3 regions of the Enterobacter asburiae genome follow, and region 3 is predicted to be linked to each of the others. Evidence: predicted binding sites of a transcription regulator. Region 3 holds the regulator's gene; each other region holds the start of a gene.

Region 1 (6,387 bases), 950 kb from region 3:
GAATATCCTCTGGACGATGACACCACCTTAATGTCTACCACAGACGTCCACAGCTACATCACACACGCCAACGACACCTTTGTGCAGGTGAGCGGCTACCAGCTCGATGAGCTGACGGGCCAGCCGCACAATATGGTGCGCCACCCCGATATGCCAAAAGCCGCGTTTGCCGATATGTGGTACACGCTGCAGCAGGGCGAGCCGTGGAGCGGGATTGTCAAAAACCGGCGCAAAAACGGTGACCACTACTGGGTGCGAGCGAATGCGGTGCCGATGGTGCGCCGCGGGCAGGTGACGGGCTATATGTCCATTCGCACCAAAGCCACGGCGGAAGAGATTGCCGCCGTGGAGCCGCTCTACCGGGCGCTGAACGACGGGAGCTGTAAGAAACGTGTGCACAAGGGGCTGGTGGTTGGAAAAGGCTGGCTGGGTAAACTGCCGGCTATGCCGCTGCGCTGGCGCGTGCGCTGCGTGATGGCGGCGCTTTTTGCCGTTCTCGCCGCCACGCTGGTCGCGACCTCTGCCGGGTGGATACCGCTCGCCGCAGCCGCGCTGGTGATGCTGCTGGGGACACTGCTGTTTGAGCAACAGATTGTCCGCCCGGTAGAGAATGTGGCGCGACAGGCGCTGAAGGTCGCAACCGGTGAGCGCAACAGCGTGCAGCATCTGAACCGCAGCGACGAGCTGGGGCTGACGCTGCGCGCGGTCGGGCAACTGGGCCTGATGTGCCGCTGGTTAATCAATGACGTGTCGAGCCAGGTGGTGAGCGTCCGTGACGGCAGCGACAGGCTGGCGCAGGGAAATGAAGACCTGAACGATCGGACGCGTCAGACCGTGGCGAACGTGCAGCAGACCGTTGCAACAATGAACCAGATGGCCGCTTCCGTTCAGAGTAACTCTGAAACCGCCGCCGAGGTGGATAAACTCTCCGTGGCCGCGAGCAGCGCGGCGACGAAAGGGGGCAACGCGATGCAGACCGTCGTCAAAACCATGGATGACATTGCTGACAGCACGCAGCGAATTGGCTCGATTACCTCCCTGATTAACGATATCGCTTTCCAGACCAATATTCTGGCGCTGAACGCGGCGGTTGAAGCGGCAAGGGCAGGGGAGCAGGGCAAAGGTTTTGCCGTGGTCGCGGGCGAAGTCCGCCATCTTGCCAGCCGCAGCGCCAGCGCCGCCAATGATATTCGTAAACTCATTGATGCCAGCGCCAGCAAGGTGCAGTCCGGCTCTGAGCAGGTTCACGCCGCAGGCCGCACGATGGATGATATTGTCGAGCAGGTGAAAAACGTGACGCAGCTTATCGCCCAGATCAGCCACGCGACCTCCGAGCAGGCAACCGGACTGTCAGAGTTGACCCGCGCGGTGGCCGAACTCGACAGCATCACGCAGAAAAACGCCGACCTGGTCGAGGAGAGCGCCCACATTTCTGCGATGGTGAAGCACCGCGCCGGACGCCTTAAGGATGCGGTGACCGTGCTCCATTGATTCAATAATGTTCCGGAAAAGCCGTTTATTCCGTAAGGAGTAAGCGGCGTTTTATTTTCTGGTTGTGACTATTAATGTGCTTTATTGTTAATTTAATATTAAATAACTAAAGAAAGTGCCTCAGTTATTTATTCCTGCCTAAGTCAGTTCTTCAGAATGCTATTTCAAAAATACCCCGTTTGACGGTCTGGTAACGATCGATGAGGCCATATTAATAGCCTACACCTATGCATTGCGGGGGTTATGAAATAAAAAAGCGATCAAACTCATAAAGTTAGCGAAATCGTTACCGATAACAGCGATCGTCTGAGAAATAATCACATCGATGGAGAAAATATGTTCTTACATGACGTAAAGATCGGCACGAAATTATTTCTGGCGTTTGGGTTCTTTATTGTCCTGATGGCGATCAGCGCGAGCCTGTCTCTGCTGAGCCTGAACCGGGCTAATAACGGGATGCAATCGATTATTAGCAGCGATTATCCGACCACGGTAAAAGCGAACCAGTTAATCGATAACTTCCAGGAATTTATTAGCACTCAACAGCTGATGCTGCTGGACGAGCAGGGCACTTACACGGGGCAATCTCAGCAGCGCCTGAAAGAGATCAGCGAGCACATCACGGTGATCCTGGGCGAGCTGAACAACGCGCTGCAGGATCAGAAGTCTCAGCAGGTGCTGGCGGAAATCCGCAGCGTGCGCCAGCAGTATCTGGACTCGCGCTACCGCATTCTGCAGGCGGTGCAGAACAACAATCGTGCGGGCGCTATTCAGGAGATGATGACCACTACCCTCGCCGTGCAGCAGGCTTATAAAGCGAAGGTGAAGGAGCTGATTACCATTCAAAACAGCGAGATGCAGAGTGCCGGTGCGCAGGTGGAAGGGGATTTCAGATCTAACCGACTGCTGCTGATCCTGCTCACGCTCTTTAGCATTGCGGCAGGCAGCCTGATCGGCTGGTTTATCGTGCGCGCTATCACTCGTCCGCTCGGCGAGGCGGTGCATTTTGCAAAAGCCATTTCTGAGGGCGATCTCACGGGCAGCATCACGCCACACGGCAAAGACGAAACGGGTCTGCTGCTGCATGCGCTGATGGAGATGAAAACGCGACTGCTGGACATCGTGCAGCAGGTGCAAACCGGCTCGGAGAATATCTCCAGCGCTGCAGCGCAGATTGTCGCCGGGAACCAGGAGCTGGCCGCGCGCACGGAAGAGCAGGCCAGCTCCGTTGAACAGACCGCCGCCTCGATGGAGCAGATCACCGCGACGGTGAAAAATACCGCCTCGCATACCGGGGAAGCGACCAACCTCTCGGCGGATGCCGCCACGGTGGTTAAAAACAACGGCGAGATGATGAAGCAGGTGACCAGCAAAATGCGCCTGATTAACGAGACGTCGAACCGGATGTCCGACATTATCGACCTGATCGACGCCATTGCGTTCCAGACAAACATTCTGGCGCTGAACGCGGCGGTGGAAGCGGCGCGCGCCGGTGAGCACGGTCGCGGCTTTGCGGTGGTGGCGGGTGAAGTTCGCCAGCTTGCCCAGAAGAGCGCGTCGTCTGCCAGCGAAATCCGCGAGCTGATTGAGAGCTCCACCAGCCAGACTCAGGACGGGATGAACCTGGTCGAAAAAGCGAGTGGGCTGATCAACGGGATGGTCGGCAACGTGGAAGAGATGGACGTGATCCTGCGGGAAATTCGCCAGGCCAGCCACGAGCAGACGGAAGGTATCTCGCAGATTAACAGCGCGATTGGCCTGATTGACGCCACCACCCAGCAGAACTCCGCGCTGGTGGAGGAGTCTGTGGCTGCGGCGGCATCGCTTAACGAACAGGCGATGCACCTGAAGGAGCTGGTACGCGTCTTCCGCGTGAGCGAGCACGCGACGGCTTAGTCCAGCTGGGAGATCTCGAGCGCCGCGCGGTCAATAACGCCGATAATCTGCTTGAGCTGCGCGTCGCTGAGCTCTCCCTGATTCACCTTGAGGTCTAACACCGCTTTGAAGTTATCCAGCGCCCGCTTCATCTGCGGGTTTTTGCGCAGCTGAAAACCGACGGAACGGGCTTTGATCCGCACCTGGATCTGTTCCAGCTGCTCCCGGTTTTCGTCCAGCCAGCGTTGTCCTTCAGCGGTAATCGTAATCGTCTTACGACCGTTCTCTTCTTCCGTAATAGTGATAAACGTTTGATCCTGAAGATAATCCAGGGTCGGGTAGATCACGCCTGGGCTCGGGGTGTAATTCCCCTGAGTCAGATTCTCGATCTCTTTGATCAGCTCGTAGCCGTGGCTCGCGCTGCGGGTCAGGATATCCAGAATCACCAGCCGCAGATCGCCGTGGCCGAAAAAGCGCGGTCGGCGCCCGCCGCTGTCGTGTTCGTATCGCATAGTAGCTCTCTCAATTTGATATATCTAAACTATATCTAAGATATATTCAGATGCAATCTAAAAGATCTTGCATTTTTTCTTATTAGTAATCATTATCATTTGAAAATTGATTTAGATATATCGTATTCACCAGAGAAGGGGCTAAAAATGGCATCTACCCGTTACCCACAGCGTGTTCGTAATGACCTGCGCTTTCGCGAGCTGACGGTGCTCCGCGTTGAGCGCCCCAGCGCGGGTTTCCAGCGCATTGTTTTAGGCGGCGAGGCGCTGGAGGGCTTTAGCTCCTGCGGTTTCGACGACCATACCAAAGTCTTTTTCCCGGCTCCTGGGGCGGTATTTGTACCGCCGGTGGTCACCGATGAAGGCATCGACTGGGGAGACGGCGTACGTCCTCAGACGCGCGACTACACGCCGCTGTACGACGAGGCAAACCATGAGCTGGTGCTCGATTTCTTCGTTCATGACGGCGGCATTGCCAGCCGCTGGGCGGTCGAGGCGAAAGCGGGTGACAGGCTGACCATCGGCGGCCCGCGCGGTTCGCTGGTGGTGCCGGAGGATTACGCCTGGCAGCTGTACGTGTGCGACGAGTCCGGCATGCCCGCGCTGCGCCGACGCCTGGAGAGCATTGCTAAACTGCCGGTTCGCCCGGAAATTCATGCGGTAGTGACGGTCGGGGACGAATCTTATAAAGACTATCTGGCACACCTGAGCGGGTTCGATATCACCTGGGTGGTGGGCCACAGCGAGCAGGCGGTAGCGGACCATCTGGCGGCGCTGACCGTTCCCGGTGAAGACTATTTCATCTGGCTGACCGGGGAAGGGAAGGTAGTGAAGACGCTGAGCCGTCAGTTTGAAACCGATGCGATTGACCAGCAGCTGGTGCGTGCCAGCGCATACTGGCACGCCAAATAATCAGGCGGCGGAATCCAGCTGCGCTTCGCTCACCTGATGTTCGAGCGAGGCGCGGACCTCGTGCAGGGCTTTCTCCTGCTGAGCGAAGTATGCTTCCATATTGTTCAGCGACGAGACCAGAAGCCAGGACTCCTCTTTCTCAAGCTCCGCCAGCTCGTTCACTAAAATGTCTATCTGCTCGCGAACCTGCGCCATTTTTTTTCGGATACGTTCCAGATCGTTCAGCCTGTCGCTTGCCATCAATGGCTCAAAGCCCTGCTGCAGGCGGGCCACCAGTGAGCGAATGGTTTTAACGTCGCCACGCTGCTTCGCCTGGTTGAGCTGCACCATCATCGCGTTGGCTTCTTCTTTCAGGTCATCCGCCACCAGATCCGGGTGGCAGAGCTTGCTCGCCTGCCGCCAGAGACGCTTCAGCTCGTTCCGATCCTCTTCCGAAAGATCCTTACCCTTGCGCAGCCGCACTTCGGCATCGTGATGCTGTTCGCGATACTTTTCGTACTCTTCGTTAGCGTCGTCGCGCGCCTGACGCGCAGGCTCCTCTTCGCGCGTTAAGCCGCTCTCCAGCTCCAGCGCTTCGGCCAGCAGGTTGGCAATCAGATTGCTTTGCTGTTCAAGATGCTTGCGCGCCTCAGCGGCCTGCACGGAGTCGGCCGGGAGATCGCGCCAGCGCTGGGTGAGCGTCGCCAGCACCTCTACCGCCTGCGCCATATAGCGCTGGCAGCGACGGTAATCTTCCTCACGGCGACGCGCTTCCGCCTGCTGACGGCGCAGGTTCAGCTCGGCCAGGGTTTTACGCAGGGCGAGGATCTGCTGCATCAGCGGCCCGAGACGGGAGAAATAGAGATCGTTGAACTCATCGAGCTGCTGCACCCGGGCGTTGCGGCGGTCAATCAGATCGCGCAGACGTTCTTCCAGCGCCTTCAGCTCCAGCTTGCTGGCGGCCACCTGCGGATCGCGCCACTGGGTCACGGCGCGCTGGCCCTGCAGCCAGGCGGTAATTGCCGCCATCGCAGCGGTGTAGTTCTTCTCCTCAAGCGCCACGACGATTGCCTGTAGCTCATCGTCAAACGCTTCATTTTTCAGGCGTGTCAGCTGGTTCTGGATGATGTCGTCATCTTCCAGTTCAATGGCATTTTTAATGATTTCTAGCCGTTTGATCGGTGTGCTCATGATGCCTTTCGCTTTGGCGCTTAAGTATTTGAGTTAAGGTTAGTTGTTGTAAAAGCTACAGGAAATAATACACACGGATGATGATCGGCGCGATGGGGGATTTCTTTAGTTTTTAGGGTTTGTGAGTAAAGAGACAGAATGGTTTGCGTTCCCCGTTCCCGCTCTGCCAATGCTTCCACGCTTCGCCATGGGGTTCGCAGCGCTTTCCGTGCCTGAGGAGCATCATATAGCAATGGATATTTCATTGTACAAATCGTATTCGTGAATTCCTCAAAATCCAACGTCACGCTCATTTTTATTACACTAAACCTAAATTTATTTTTTTTAGTTGACCTTTATATCTATGAGTGATTTGTTAATAACATTCCGGGATGTTAATGCTCCGGCATTGTCTCCCGGGAAATAAGCAATGGTATATATAAAGGTA
Region 2 (6,387 bases), 110 kb from region 3:
AAGTCGTGCAGCACCGCCGCCAGGGTATACCCCTGAGTGCGGTTCAGCTCGCTCAGCAGCTCCAGCAGGTCAATCTGATGGCTGATGTCGAGCCAGGTTGTCGGCTCGTCCAGCAGCATGATCGACGTTTCCTGTGCCAGCACCATCGCGATCCACGCCCGCTGACGCTGCCCGCCGGAGAGGGTGTCCACGCTCTGCTGGGCAAGATCGGTGATGCCCGTCGCCAGCATCGCGCGGTTCACCGCCTCGTCATCCTCTTTACGCCAGCGGGTAAACAGCGGCTGATGCGGGTAGCGCCCGCGCGAGACCAGCTCCTGCACCGTGATGTCTCCCGGCGTGGTGGCGTTTTGCGCCAGCAGACCGATGCGTCTGGCCACCTCTTTGCTGGCGAAGCGCTGGATCTGCTCCCCGTCGAGGAACACGCTGCCTTCAGCCGGCGTCATCAGGCGGCTCAGGGTGCGCAGCAGGGTCGATTTGCCGCAGCCGTTCGGGCCGATAATCGCGGTGAAATGGCCGTCCGGAATGGCGACGGATAAGTCACGGGCAATGATTTTTTTGCCGTAGCAGAGGGTTAAGTTTTCGCCGCGCAAGCGGGGGGTTGAATCAGTCATTTCCTGCGTGACTCCTGAACGAGCAAGACGATGAGGTAAATCCCGCCGAGGCTGACGGTCACCACGCCCACCGGCAGTTGATAAGGCATAAACAGCCGCTGGGCGCAGAGATCGGCGGCCAGTAGCAGGAGCGCGCCGCACAGCGCCGCCTGAGTTAATCCCCAGCGCGCCGTGCCGCTAAGTCGCCGGGCGATGTGCGGTGCCACGAGGGCGATAAACGAGATTGGCCCGGCAATCGCGGTGGAGGCGGCGGTCAGCAGTACGGCGACCAGCATCAGCATCAGGCGCGAGCGCTCGACGCCCACGCCCAGCGCGCAGGCGCTGTCGTCGCCCATCTCCAGCAGACGCATGCGCCGCACCAGCAGCAGCGCGCCGATAAACATCAGCAAAATCAGCGGCGCGGCGGGCCAGGTTTTGCCCCACGTCAGGCCGTTGAGCGATCCGGCGTACCACAGCCCGGCGGAGAGCGCGGTTTCCAGCGAGGCCTGCAGTAAAAGCCAGGTGTTAAAGGCCATCAGCATGGCGCGGATGCCGATCCCGATGATGATCAGGCGAAAGGTGTCGATACCGTTGCGCCAGGCCAGCGCCCAGATCAGTAATGACGTCAGAATGCCGCCCGCCATCGCCGTAAAGGTAATGGCCGTCAGGTGCTGACCAAATAGCACCATCGCCACCAGCACGCCGCTCCAGGCCCCGGTGTTAAGGCCCATCACGTCCGGGCTGCCGAGCGGGTTGCGCATCAGCGACTGGAATATCGCACCGCTCACGCCGAGCGCCGCGCCGACCAGAATCGCCATCGCCACGCGCGGCAGTCGCCACTCCGTCACCACCATGGTGATGTTGCGCGGCGCGCTGCCGAGCAGGGCGTTGAATACCTGAGTAAAGTCGAGCGTCACCGCGCCGCTGCGCAGGCTCCAGACAGCCAGCAGCAGAATGACGATAGTCAGCAGGCATACGCTGGTGAGTAAACGACGGGACGGGGCCATCATGCGTCACCTCCGCGTTTACGGCGTACCAGGAAAATCAGCACCGGCGCGCCGATAAAGGCGCTGACCACCGAGACGCGCAGCTCGCCGGGCACCAGCAGGCGGCCCAGCACGTCGGCAAACAGCAGCAGGGCAGGGGTCGCCAGCAGGGTCACCGGCAGCGACCAGCGGTGATCCGCCCCCACCAGCCAGCGCGCCATGTGCGGCATCATCAGGCCGATAAAGGCGATCGGACCGACCACGGCGGTCGCGCTGCCGCACAGAATCGTGATGGCCAGAAGTCCAGTCAGCTGCGTGCGCGCCACGCGGTTGCCGAGGGCGGTCGCGGTGTCGCTGCCGAGGCTCAGGCTGTTGAGCGACCGGCTTAAAAACAGCGCCACGGCGGCGGCGATAATGACCGGGATCGCCACCACTTTTAGGGTTTCGAGGGTGCGGATATCCAGCGAGCCGGCCTGCCAGAAGCGCAGCTGGTCGTAGACGTCCGGGTTGAGCAGGGCGATGCCGTTGGACAAGCCCTCCAGCACCGCCGCGAGCGCCACGCCCGCAAGCGTCAGGCGTACCGGGCTCAGCTGCCCGCCGCCCTGGCTGCCGGTAAAGGCGACCACCAGCGAGGCGGCCAGCGCGCCGCAGAAGGCCATCACCAGCTGTTCGGAGGGCGAGGTCAACCCGAACAGCGCCGCGCCGAGCACGATGGCAAAGCTGGCGCCGGAGTTAACGCCGAGAATACCGGGATCCGCCAGCGGGTTACGGGTAAGGGTTTGCATCAGGGCACCGGCAAGGCCGAGCGCGCCACCGGACAGCAGTCCGGCAAGCGTGCGGGGCAGTCGGGCGTCGAGCACGATGACGCAGTCGGCGCTCTGGCAGGTGCCGGAGAGCGCATCAACGATAACGGACGCGGGCAGCGGCTTCGCGCCGACCAGCAGGCTGAGTGCAGTCGCAAGGATCAACAGCAGCAATAAAACGGGCACGGCAACGGCGCGCACCGCGGAAGAGGAAAACGACATAGCAACATCCATGATTTGATAATGATAGTGATTATCGTTATCTATCTTATTTGGCTATGTTAGCATGTGCGCCCATGGAATGGGTAGAAATAGACTCAAGGCTTTGTCATGAATCAAAAATCCTGGCTGCTCAACCTCAGCCTGCTGAAAACGCACCCGGCGTATCGCGCCGTTTTTATCGCTCGCTTTATCTCCATTTTGTCCCTCGGGCTGCTCGGCGTGGCCGTGCCGGTCCAGATCCAGACCATGACGCACTCCAGCTGGCTGGTGGGGTTATCCGTCACCTTAACCGGCGGGGCGATGTTCATCGGCCTGATGGTCGGCGGCGTGCTGGCGGACCGCTACGAGCGTAAAAAGCTGATCCTGCTGGCGCGCGGCACCTGCGGCGTGGGCTTTATTGGGCTGTGTCTGAACGCGATGCTGCCGGAGCCGTCGCTGCTCGCGATTTATGCCCTGGGGCTGTGGGACGGTTTCTTCGCCTCGCTGGGCGTGACGGCGCTGCTGGCGGCGACGCCCGCGCTGGTCGGGCGCGAGAACCTGATGCAGGCGGGGGCGATCACCATGCTCACCGTGCGTCTGGGCTCGGTGATTTCGCCGATGGTGGGCGGCCTGCTGCTGGCGACCGGCAACGTGGCCTGGAACTACGGGCTTGCGGCGGCGGGAACCTTTATCACCACGCTGACGCTGCTGCGCCTGCCGCTGCTGCCGCCTCCGCCGCAGCCGCGCGAGCATCCGCTGAAATCGCTGATGGCCGCGATTCGTTTCCTGTTCAGCAACCCGCTGATTGGCGGGATTGCGCTGCTCGGCGGCCTGCTGACCATGGCGAGCGCCGTGCGCGTGCTCTACCCGGCATTAGCGGGAGAGTGGCAGATGAGCGCCTCGGAGATTGGCATTCTCTACGCCGCCATTCCGCTCGGCGCGGCGTGCGGGGCGCTGACCAGCGGCAACCTGGCGCAGAGCGCGCGTCCGGGGTTGATTATGCTGCTTGCCACGCTGGCCTCGTTTATCGCCATTGGGTTCTTCAGCCTGATGCCGGTGTGGGCGCTGGGCGCGTTGTGCCTGGTGATTTTCGGCTGGCTGAGCGCCATCAGTTCGCTGCTGCAGTACACCCTGATCCAGACCCAGACGCCGGAAGGGATGCTCGGGCGCATTAACGGCCTGTGGACGGCGCAGAACGTCACGGGGGATGCGATTGGTGCGGCGATCCTCGGCGGGCTGGGGGCGATGATGACTCCGGTGGCCTCGGCGAGCTGCGGCGGGTTTGTACTGGCAATTATTGGCGTGATTTTGTTAGTGGCGCTGGTGGAATTGCGGCGGTTCAGGCAGGAGAGTGTGTTGAACGACGGTGCGGCCTGATGCCCTCACCCCGACCCTCTCCCACAGGGAGAGGGAGGGAAAATGCCTACTTAAACAACGCATTCAATCTGTTTAATACTAACATTGCGCTGTAATAATCCAGGCGGAACGTCTCCGTTCCCAATGCCCAGACCCGTTTGTTTTTCACCGACGGCAGATGCGCCAGCAGCGGGTTGGCGTAAATCGCATCCACGTCTTTCTGGTCGCCGGCAAACACAAACAGCCCTTCGCCGTTTAGCCCCGTCGACAGGTTTTCACCGCCCAGCTGAATAATGTCGTGGCGTTTGCCCTGGCTTTTAGAGGTCTGCAGCCCGGCGGGCAGATCGGCCAGCGTAAAGCCCAGCTGGTGCAGCAGCTGGCCCTGCGCGGATTCCGCGGTCCACAGGTTGGCGCTGTGCGCGGCGGCGGTGTAGACGATGGCGTTCACCGGCTGCGGCGGCAGCTTCATCTGCTGTTTCACCTGCGCGAGCTGTTTATCAAACGCGGTAATGCGCTCTGCGGCCTGTTTTTCCTGCCCGGTTATTGTGCCCAGCTGCGTCAGCAGTTCCTGCCAGCTCCTGTCGTCGTAGTTGATGATAAGCGTTGGGGCGATGGCGGAGAGCTGATCGTACAGCGCCAGCGCGGAATCCCCGCCGGTAGCGCCGATCAAAATCAGATCCGGCATTTGCGCGGCGACCGCTTCGGCGCTCGGCTCGCCGATGTACAGCCGCGCAACCTTGCGCTGTTTCGCAATATCACCCCACTGGCGCAAAAAGCCCTGCGCATCCGCCACGCGGTTGTTCGGCGTGGTGGCGCCGCTGGCGACGACCGGTGCGTCAATCGCCAGCAGGGAGCCGGTTAAGGTCACGCTGGTGGAGACAATGCGCGTCGGTTTGCTCTCAAGCGTGTGAACGCCTCGGCTGTCGGTCACCTGACGCGGCCAGTCAGCGGCAGCGGATGAGGCAAGTCCTAAAACAAAAAGTCCAGATAAAAGCAGGGTATTACGGAATAGGGCAAGGAATCTCACAGCGCGACATCCTGTTTTTGTTGAAGATAATGCTTCTCATTTTCATGTTTGCCGCGAAGGGATGCAAGCTTTTGTCGCATAAGTTATTTGTCCGACGGTTGACAGCGAAGCGATGTGGGATTAGGTTAGCCGACGAAAATATAAATGATAATCATTATTGCTTCTTTTATCATTTTGAGGAGGATGATATGGACACGTCCCTGGCTGAGGAAGTTCAGCACACCGCGACCACGCTGCAATCAGACAGCTTTTTCTTTATGTCGCCTTACCGCAGTTTTACTACCTCAGGCTGTTTTGCCCGCTTCTCTGAACCCGCCGTCGGCGGCGACGATCCGGCGGGGCACTTCCAGCAAAAATTAGCCCAGGCTTTCCAGAATGCGAAAGCTAACGGTATCGCTCATCCGGTGATGGTAGGGGCTATTCCGTTCGATACCCGCAAGCCATCTTCTCTGTTTATTCCGCAGCGCTGGCAGACCTTTTCCCGCCCGTCACGTCAGCAGTCCGCACGCTATTTTTCCGGTTCGCAGGCGCTGAAGGTGGAACAACGCACCGAGATCCCGCCGCAGCCCGTGTTCGAAGAGATGGTCGCTCGCGCCGCGTCGCTTACCGCCACGCCGCAGGTAAACAAGGTGGTGCTGTCGCGCCTGATTGATATCGCGACCGACAAAAACATGGACAGCGGCGCGCTGATGGAGCGGCTGATCGCCCAGAACCCGGCGAGCTTTAATTTCCACGTGCCGCTGGAAGACGGCGGCGTGCTGCTCGGCGCCAGCCCCGAACTGCTGCTGCGCAAAGAGGGCGCGCACTTTAGCTCGCTGCCGCTGGCAGGCTCGGCGCGTCGTCAGCCGGACGACGTATTGGATCGCGAAGCGGGCAATAAGCTGCTGGCCTCCGAAAAGGACCGTCACGAGCACGACCTGGTGACTCAGGCAATGAAGGCCATTCTGGCACCGCGCAGCCACCACCTGAGCATGCCGTCTTCGCCGCAGCTCATCACCACGCCGACGCTGTGGCATCTGGCGACGCCGGTTGAAGGTGACGCGCGTGAAAATGAAAACGCCCTGACGCTGGCCTGCCTGCTGCACCCGACCCCGGCGCTGAGCGGCTTCCCACATGAGGCGGCGAAAGAGCTGATCGCCGAGCTGGAGCCGTTCGACCGCGAGCTGTTCGGCGGCATCGTCGGCTGGTGCGACAGCGAGGGCAACGGCGAGTGGGTGGTGACCATCCGCTGCGCGCGTCTGCAAAAAAATACCGTTCGCCTGTTTGCCGGCGCGGGCATTGTGCCTGCCTCTTCGCCGGTGGGCGAGTGGCGCGAAACGGGCGTGAAGCTCTCCACCATGCTCAACGTGTTTGGTTTGCACTAAGGAAGACTCATGACCATCCCTTTTACCCGCTGGCCTGAGGAATTCGCCCGCCGCTACCGC
Region 3 (6,387 bases):
TGACCGTAAAGACGTCACCGAAGACAAATACAAAACCAACCTTTCTCACTCCACCTGGAACGCCAACCTGGACTTCCAGTCAGGCTATGCCGCGGATATGTTCGGTCTGGATATTGCTGCGTTTACCGCGATTGAAATGGCGGAAAACGGCGACAGCGCGCACCCGAACGAAATTGCCTTCTCCTCCAGCAATAAAGCCTATAAAGAAGACTGGTCCGGGGATAAGAGCGGTATCAGCCTTTACAAAGCCGCTGCAAAATTTAAATACGGTCCGGTTTGGGCGCGCGGCGGTTATATTCAGCCAACTGGCCAGACTCTGTTAGCACCGCACTGGAGCTTTATGCCGGGTACCTATCAGGGTGCAGAAGCCGGGGCGAACTTTGACTACGGTGATGCGGGCGCGTTGAGCTTCTCCTATATGTGGACCAACGAGTACAAAGCGCCGTGGCACATCGAAATGGACAAGTTCTACCAGAACGATAAAAAAACCAAAGTCGATTACCTGCACTCGCTGGGCGCGAAGTACGACTTCAAAAACGATCTGGTGCTTGAAGCGGCATTCGGTCAGGCACAGGGCTATATCGATCAGTATTTTGCCAAGGCCAGCTATAAATTCGATGTCGTGGGTAGCCCGCTGAGCACCAGCTACCAGTTCTACGGTACGCGCGACAAGGTCAGCAACGGTGGCGTCAACGACATTTATGACGGCACCGCGTGGCTGCAGGCGTTAACCTTCGGCTACAAGGTTGGTCAGGTTGATTTGCGTCTGGAAGGCACATGGGTGAAGGCGGAAGGGCAGCAGGGCTACTTCCTGCAGCGTATGACCCCGACCTACGCCTCCTCCAACGGTCGTCTTGATATCTGGTGGGATAACCGTTCTGACTTCAACGCCGACGGCGAGAAAGCGGTCTTCTTCGGCGCAATGTATGATCTGAAAAACTGGAACCTGCCTGGCTGGGCAGTGGGCGCTTCTTACGCTTACGCCTGGGACGCAAAACCTGCCGATATGGCCACGCCGGATGCATACTACGATCCCAACTATCGCCTGAAAGAGTCTTCCTACAGCCTCGATGCTATCTATACCCTGCAGGATGGCCGCGCGAAAGGCACGATGTTCAAACTGCACTTCACCCAGTATGACAACCACTCTGATATCCCGAGCTATGCGGGCGGTTACGGCAACATCTTCCAGGATGAACGTGACGTGAAATTCATGGTTATCGCCCCATTCACCATCTTCTGATGAACGCACCGGCGGGCTGAGTCCCGCCGGTATGGAGACTGCACATGATGAAAAAAATCGTAATCGTCGCGCTGCTGGCATCAGGGCTGGTGGCGTGCGCTCAGACGCAGGCGCCGAAAGAGGACACCCGTCTGAAGGAGGCGTATAGCGCCTGCATTAACACTGCGGAAGGATCGCCGGAGAAGATTGAAGCCTGTCAGAGCGTGCTGAACGTGCTGAAGAAAGAGAAAGCGCACGAGCAGTTCGCGACCCAGGAGAACGTCCGCGTCATGGATTACCAGGCCTGTATCCAGGCGCGTAAAACCGGTAACGATCAGGAAGTGGCGAAGCGTTGCGATAAGATCTGGAACGAGATACGCAATAACAATAAATAAGTGCTTTACGCCCGGTAAGCGCTGCGCTTACCGGGCTTTTTTAGGCAAAAAAAAGCCAACCTTGCGGCTGGCTCAGAGTATGAATACTGATTATTTCGCGTCGTGCGCGTGGTCGTCTTCGCGGCAGTCGCCTTCAGCGCAGTGACCGTAAAGGTACAGGCTGTGGTTGGTCAGGCGGATGCCATGACGCGCCGCGATTTCACGCTGGCGTGATTCAATGGAATCATCGCTGAATTCAATGACCTTGCCGCAATCGAGGCAGATCAGGTGATCGTGGTGCTGCTGCTGGGTCAGTTCGAAAACAGATTTACCGCCTTCGAAATTATGACGGGTAACAATGCCCGCGTCATCAAACTGGTTCAGCACGCGATAGACGGTAGCCAGCCCAATCTCTTCACCCATGTCAATAAGACGTTTATAAAGGTCTTCCGCACTGACATGGTGATTGTCTGGACCCTGAAGCACTTCAAGGATTTTTAACCGAGGAAGCGTTACTTTCAGGCCAGCCTTCTTTAATGCGGTATTGTTGTCAGTCATGCGGAATCTGTCCTGTTGCTAAACGATTCACTTCTGTAGGAAGTGACAGAAAATGCACCCGGGATAATGCGTCTCATTATAGAACTGCCATGGCTAAATGAAAACTGCAAGTCTCAGGCAAAATATGCTTATAAAAATGGGGTATCACCAACAAACTTGCTCAATGGAAAACCACATTTTATCAGGGAGACATTGTACAGGTCTGGGCGAAAAAGTTAAAAGATTGTAGCGATTAATTTAATCGGTTTGACCTGGAGCACGGGCGCAGCCGCCGCTGCGCCGTGATAAAAATCAGGCGTTCAGAATATCGTCCAGGTGCAGTTCCTCACGGATCTGCTTAACCCATTTCTCTACGCGCTCTGCAGTCAGCTCTGGCTGACGGTCTTCGTCGATGGCCAGACCCACGAAATGATTGTCATCGGCCAGGCCTTTAGACGCTTCAAAGTGGTAACCGGCGGTCGGCCAGTGGCCTACGATAACCGCGCCATTCGGCTCAATGATATCGCGGATGGTGCCCAGCGCGTCACAGAAGTATTCAGCGTAGTCTTCCTGATCGCCACAGCCAAACAGGGCGACCAGCTTACCGTTGAAGTCCACTTCTTCCAGCGTCGGGAAGAAATCATCCCAGTCGCACTGGGCTTCACCGTAGTACCAGGTTGGGATACCCAGCAGCAGAATGTCATAGCCTTCCAGATCTTCTTTGCTGCTCTTGGCGATGTCATGCACATCAGCAACGTCTTTACCGAGCTGTTTTTGAATGTTTTTTGCGATATTTTCGGTATTGCCGGTATCACTGCCAAAGAAAATGCCGATGATTGCCATGAGTAAAATAACCTCTTGAAACTTAATAGTATGGTGGCGCAATTCGGCCACGGATAAGGGCAATAATAGCAGAACTGGCAACCCTGCGGAAACAGCTATCGCGCAGGACTGCACTCTGTGCTACATGAAAAGGGCGATAAAGGGGATTTTCAGACTTATGCCTGGCTGCGTAACGTCTCAAGCTGGGCGATCAACATCTCTTCAATGAGCTCGCTGCGGCTGATATTTCGCGCGTCAGCCAGCTCGTTCAGCGCATCGACGGCGTCGGCGTTAAGCTTCAGTTCGACACGCTTAAGCCCACGATTTTTATCGCGTTTAAGCTGGTTGCGTTTATTGATACGCAGCTGTTCATCACGCGAAAGCGGATTCGTCTTGGGTCGTCCCGGGCGACGCTCATTCGCGAACAGATCTAGTGTCGTACGGTCCGTTTGTTCTTTGGCCATGATTCTGAGACTTCGGGGGAAACACGCCGCCCTGCTAATGCCCGGGCGATAAGCGCGCCATCATACATCACCAAAAACGGCACGCCAACGACTGGAAGCCCGCAGCCTTCCAGTCGCTTTCTTTTTAATCAATTTGCAGTATCAGCGAGATAGCGGCGAATGGCGCGCAGCACAGCGTCCGGTTTTTCCGCATGCACCCAGTGCCCGGCACCGGCAATCACGTGGGCGCGAGCCTGCGGGAATTGGGTCAGCAGCGTGTCGCGGTACGCGTCGGTAACGTAAGGCGAGTTGCCGCCGCGAATAAAGAGGGTAGGGTGTGGCCAGGCCGGGACGGTTTCCCAGCCGACGATGTTGTTGTACTGCTCCCAGAGCACCGGCACGTTAAAACGCCATTGCCCGTCAACAAACGACTTCAGCAGGAACTGGACGACGCCTTCTTCATTAAGATGCTCACGCATGACGGCAGCCGCCTGTTGGCGCGTCGCGACACCCGCTTCTGTGACCGCATTAATGGCGGCAAAAATCTCGTCGTGACGACGGACGTCGTAATCCACGGGCGCGACGTCAATCACCACCAGGCCGCTAATACGCTCCGGGGCCAGTGCCGTCAGGGCCATCACCGCTTTTCCACCCATTGAATGCCCGATGAGGGTCACCTTTTGCAGATCGTGGGCATCCAGCGTATCCAGCAGATCCTGCGCCATCGCCGCGTAGGTCATCTCGTCGGAACGCCCGGAAAGACCGTGATTGCGCATATCGACCTGCAAAATATCGTGGTCGGTAACCAGATCGCGCGCCAGCACGCCCAGGTTATCCAGGCTGCCAAAAAGCCCGTGAACCAGTACGATGGGAGAATTATTGTTCGGCGATTGTGCAGTTTGCGCTCGGGTATTCAATTTCATGGCAAAGTTCTTTTTTTACGTATGTCAGGTTAGGGTATCATGTTGACCATTCTGCCGCCCGGCTGCAAGGTTCCAGTTTAATCTGACTTTTGCTGCCAACCTGGTTTGACGCTATCCGCTGTTGGGATTTGACCTTATAATCCCAATGACTTGTATTCAGATAAGATATCGCACTGGATTAAGATGAAAACAATCGAAGTTGATGACGAACTCTATCAGTATATTGCCAGCCAGACGCGGCATATCGGGGAGAGCGCGTCCGACATTTTACGGCGCATGCTTAAAATTTCCGCCGCTTCACAGCCTGCTACCCCAGCCACCAAAGATGTCGTGTCTCAGCCGAGCGTTGTTGCACAAGCAAAACCTGCCGTGACGCCGGCAAAAGATAAAGTGCGCGCGATGCGCGAGCTGCTGCTCTCCGATGAATACGCGGAGCAGAAAAAGGCGGTAAACCGCTTTATGCTGGTGCTGTCTACACTTTACTCACTGGATAACAAAGCGTTTGCTGAAGCGACCGAGTCGCTTCACGGCCGTACTCGCGTCTATTTCGCGGGAGACGAGCAGACGCTGCTGCAAAATGGCAATCAAACCAAACCCAAACATGTTCCTGGCACCCCGTACTGGGTGATCACCAATACCAATACGGGCCGCAAGTGCAGCATGATTGAACACATCATGCAGTCCATGCAGTTCCCGGCGGAATTGATTGAAAAGGTTTGCGGTACAATTTAACCCTTGCATCAGAAGGACCCGGTAATGGCAAATCACAGCCGTGCAGGCCAACCTGCACAACAAAGCGATTTGATTAACGTCGCTCAGCTGACCGCGCAGTATTATGTGCTGAAACCGGTCGTGGGCAACGCAGAACACGCAGTGAAGTTTGGTACATCCGGTCACCGCGGCAGCGCGGCGCGCCACAGCTTTAACGAACCGCACATTCTGGCTATTGCTCAGGCCATCGCGGAAGAGCGCGCTAAAAACGGCGTTACCGGTCCGTGCTACGTGGGGAAAGATACCCATGCCCTGTCTGAACCGGCGTTCATCTCTGTGGTGGAAGTGCTGGCGGCAAACGGCGTCGACGTGATTGTTCAGGAGAACAACGGCTTCACCCCAACGCCTGCGGTCTCTAACGCCATCCTGGTGCACAACAAAAAAGGTGGCGCGCTGGCTGACGGTATCGTTATCACGCCATCCCACAACCCGCCGGAAGACGGTGGTATCAAATACAACCCGCCTAACGGTGGCCCGGCCGACACCAACGTCACCAAAGTAGTGGAAGATCGTGCGAACGCGCTGCTGGCTGATGGTCTGAAAGGCGTGAAGCGCATTTCTCTGGATGCTGCCATGGCGTCCGATCACGTGAAAGAGCAGGATCTGGTTCAGCCGTTCGTGGAAGGGCTGGCGGATATCGTCAATATGGTGGCCATCCAGAAAGCCGGCCTGAAGCTGGGCGTGGATCCGCTGGGCGGCTCCGGTATCGAATACTGGAAACGTATCGCCGAGCATTACAAGCTGGATCTGACCATCGTGAACGATCACGTCGATCAGACCTTCCGCTTTATGCACCTGGACAAAGACGGTGCGATCCGTATGGACTGCTCCTCCGAGTGCGCGATGGCGGGCCTGCTGGCGCTGCGTGATAAATTCGATCTGGCGTTTGCTAACGACCCGGATTATGACCGTCACGGTATCGTCACCCCTGCCGGGCTGATGAACCCGAACCACTATCTGGCCGTCGCGATTAACTACCTGTTCCAGCACCGCCCGCAGTGGGGCAAAGAGGTGGCCGTCGGTAAAACGCTGGTTTCCTCCGCGATGATCGATCGCGTGGTCGAGGCGCTGGGCCGCAAGCTGGTGGAAGTGCCGGTGGGCTTCAAATGGTTCGTTGACGGTCTGCACGACGGCAGCTTCGGCTTCGGCGGTGAAGAGAGCGCGGGGGCATCTTTCCTGCGTTTCGACGGCACGCCATGGTCAACCGATAAAGACGGCATCATCATGTGCCTGCTGGCGGCGGAGATCACCGCGGTCACCGGTAAGAACCCGCAGGAACACTACAACGACCTGGC

The links. The regulator Fur, encoded in region 3, represses iron uptake genes when iron is present. The targets are predictions, from matches to a motif close to ATAATAATGAGAACNACTATCAA.
Region 1: ACJ69_RS20180 (siderophore-interacting protein) is a predicted target of Fur. The motif match lies at 3,955-3,977, and genes of this name have one in related genera.
Region 2: fepD (Fe(3+)-siderophore ABC transporter permease) is a predicted target of Fur. The motif match lies at 2,617-2,639, and genes of this name have one in related genera.

The regions. Positions count from the first base shown of each region.
Region 1 covers NZ_CP011863.1:4,164,109-4,170,495, forward strand. Annotated here, with positions in the region: gene ACJ69_RS20165 (methyl-accepting chemotaxis protein) at 1-1,491, shown strand, start outside; gene ACJ69_RS20170 (methyl-accepting chemotaxis protein) at 1,828-3,387, shown strand; gene ACJ69_RS20175 (PadR family transcriptional regulator) at 3,384-3,878, opposite strand; gene ACJ69_RS20180 (siderophore-interacting protein) at 4,026-4,790, shown strand; gene ACJ69_RS20185 (coiled-coil domain-containing protein) at 4,791-5,960, opposite strand.
Region 2 covers NZ_CP011863.1:288,612-294,998, forward strand. Annotated here, with positions in the region: gene fepC (iron-enterobactin ABC transporter ATP-binding protein) at 1-611, opposite strand, end outside; gene fepG (iron-enterobactin ABC transporter permease) at 608-1,597, opposite strand; gene fepD (Fe(3+)-siderophore ABC transporter permease) at 1,597-2,601, opposite strand; gene entS (enterobactin transporter EntS) at 2,710-3,957, shown strand; gene fepB (Fe2+-enterobactin ABC transporter substrate-binding protein) at 4,004-4,963, opposite strand; gene entC (isochorismate synthase EntC) at 5,152-6,327, shown strand; gene entE ((2,3-dihydroxybenzoyl)adenylate synthase EntE) at 6,337-6,387, shown strand, end outside.
Region 3 covers NZ_CP011863.1:401,308-407,694, forward strand. Annotated here, with positions in the region: gene chiP (chitoporin ChiP) at 1-1,243, shown strand, start outside; gene chiQ (ChiQ/YbfN family lipoprotein) at 1,291-1,617, shown strand; gene fur (ferric iron uptake transcriptional regulator) at 1,708-2,154, opposite strand; gene fldA (flavodoxin FldA) at 2,446-2,976, opposite strand; gene ybfE (LexA regulated protein) at 3,132-3,419, opposite strand; gene ybfF (esterase) at 3,548-4,321, opposite strand; gene seqA (replication initiation negative regulator SeqA) at 4,505-5,053, shown strand; gene pgm (phosphoglucomutase (alpha-D-glucose-1,6-bisphosphate-dependent)) at 5,078-6,387, shown strand, end outside.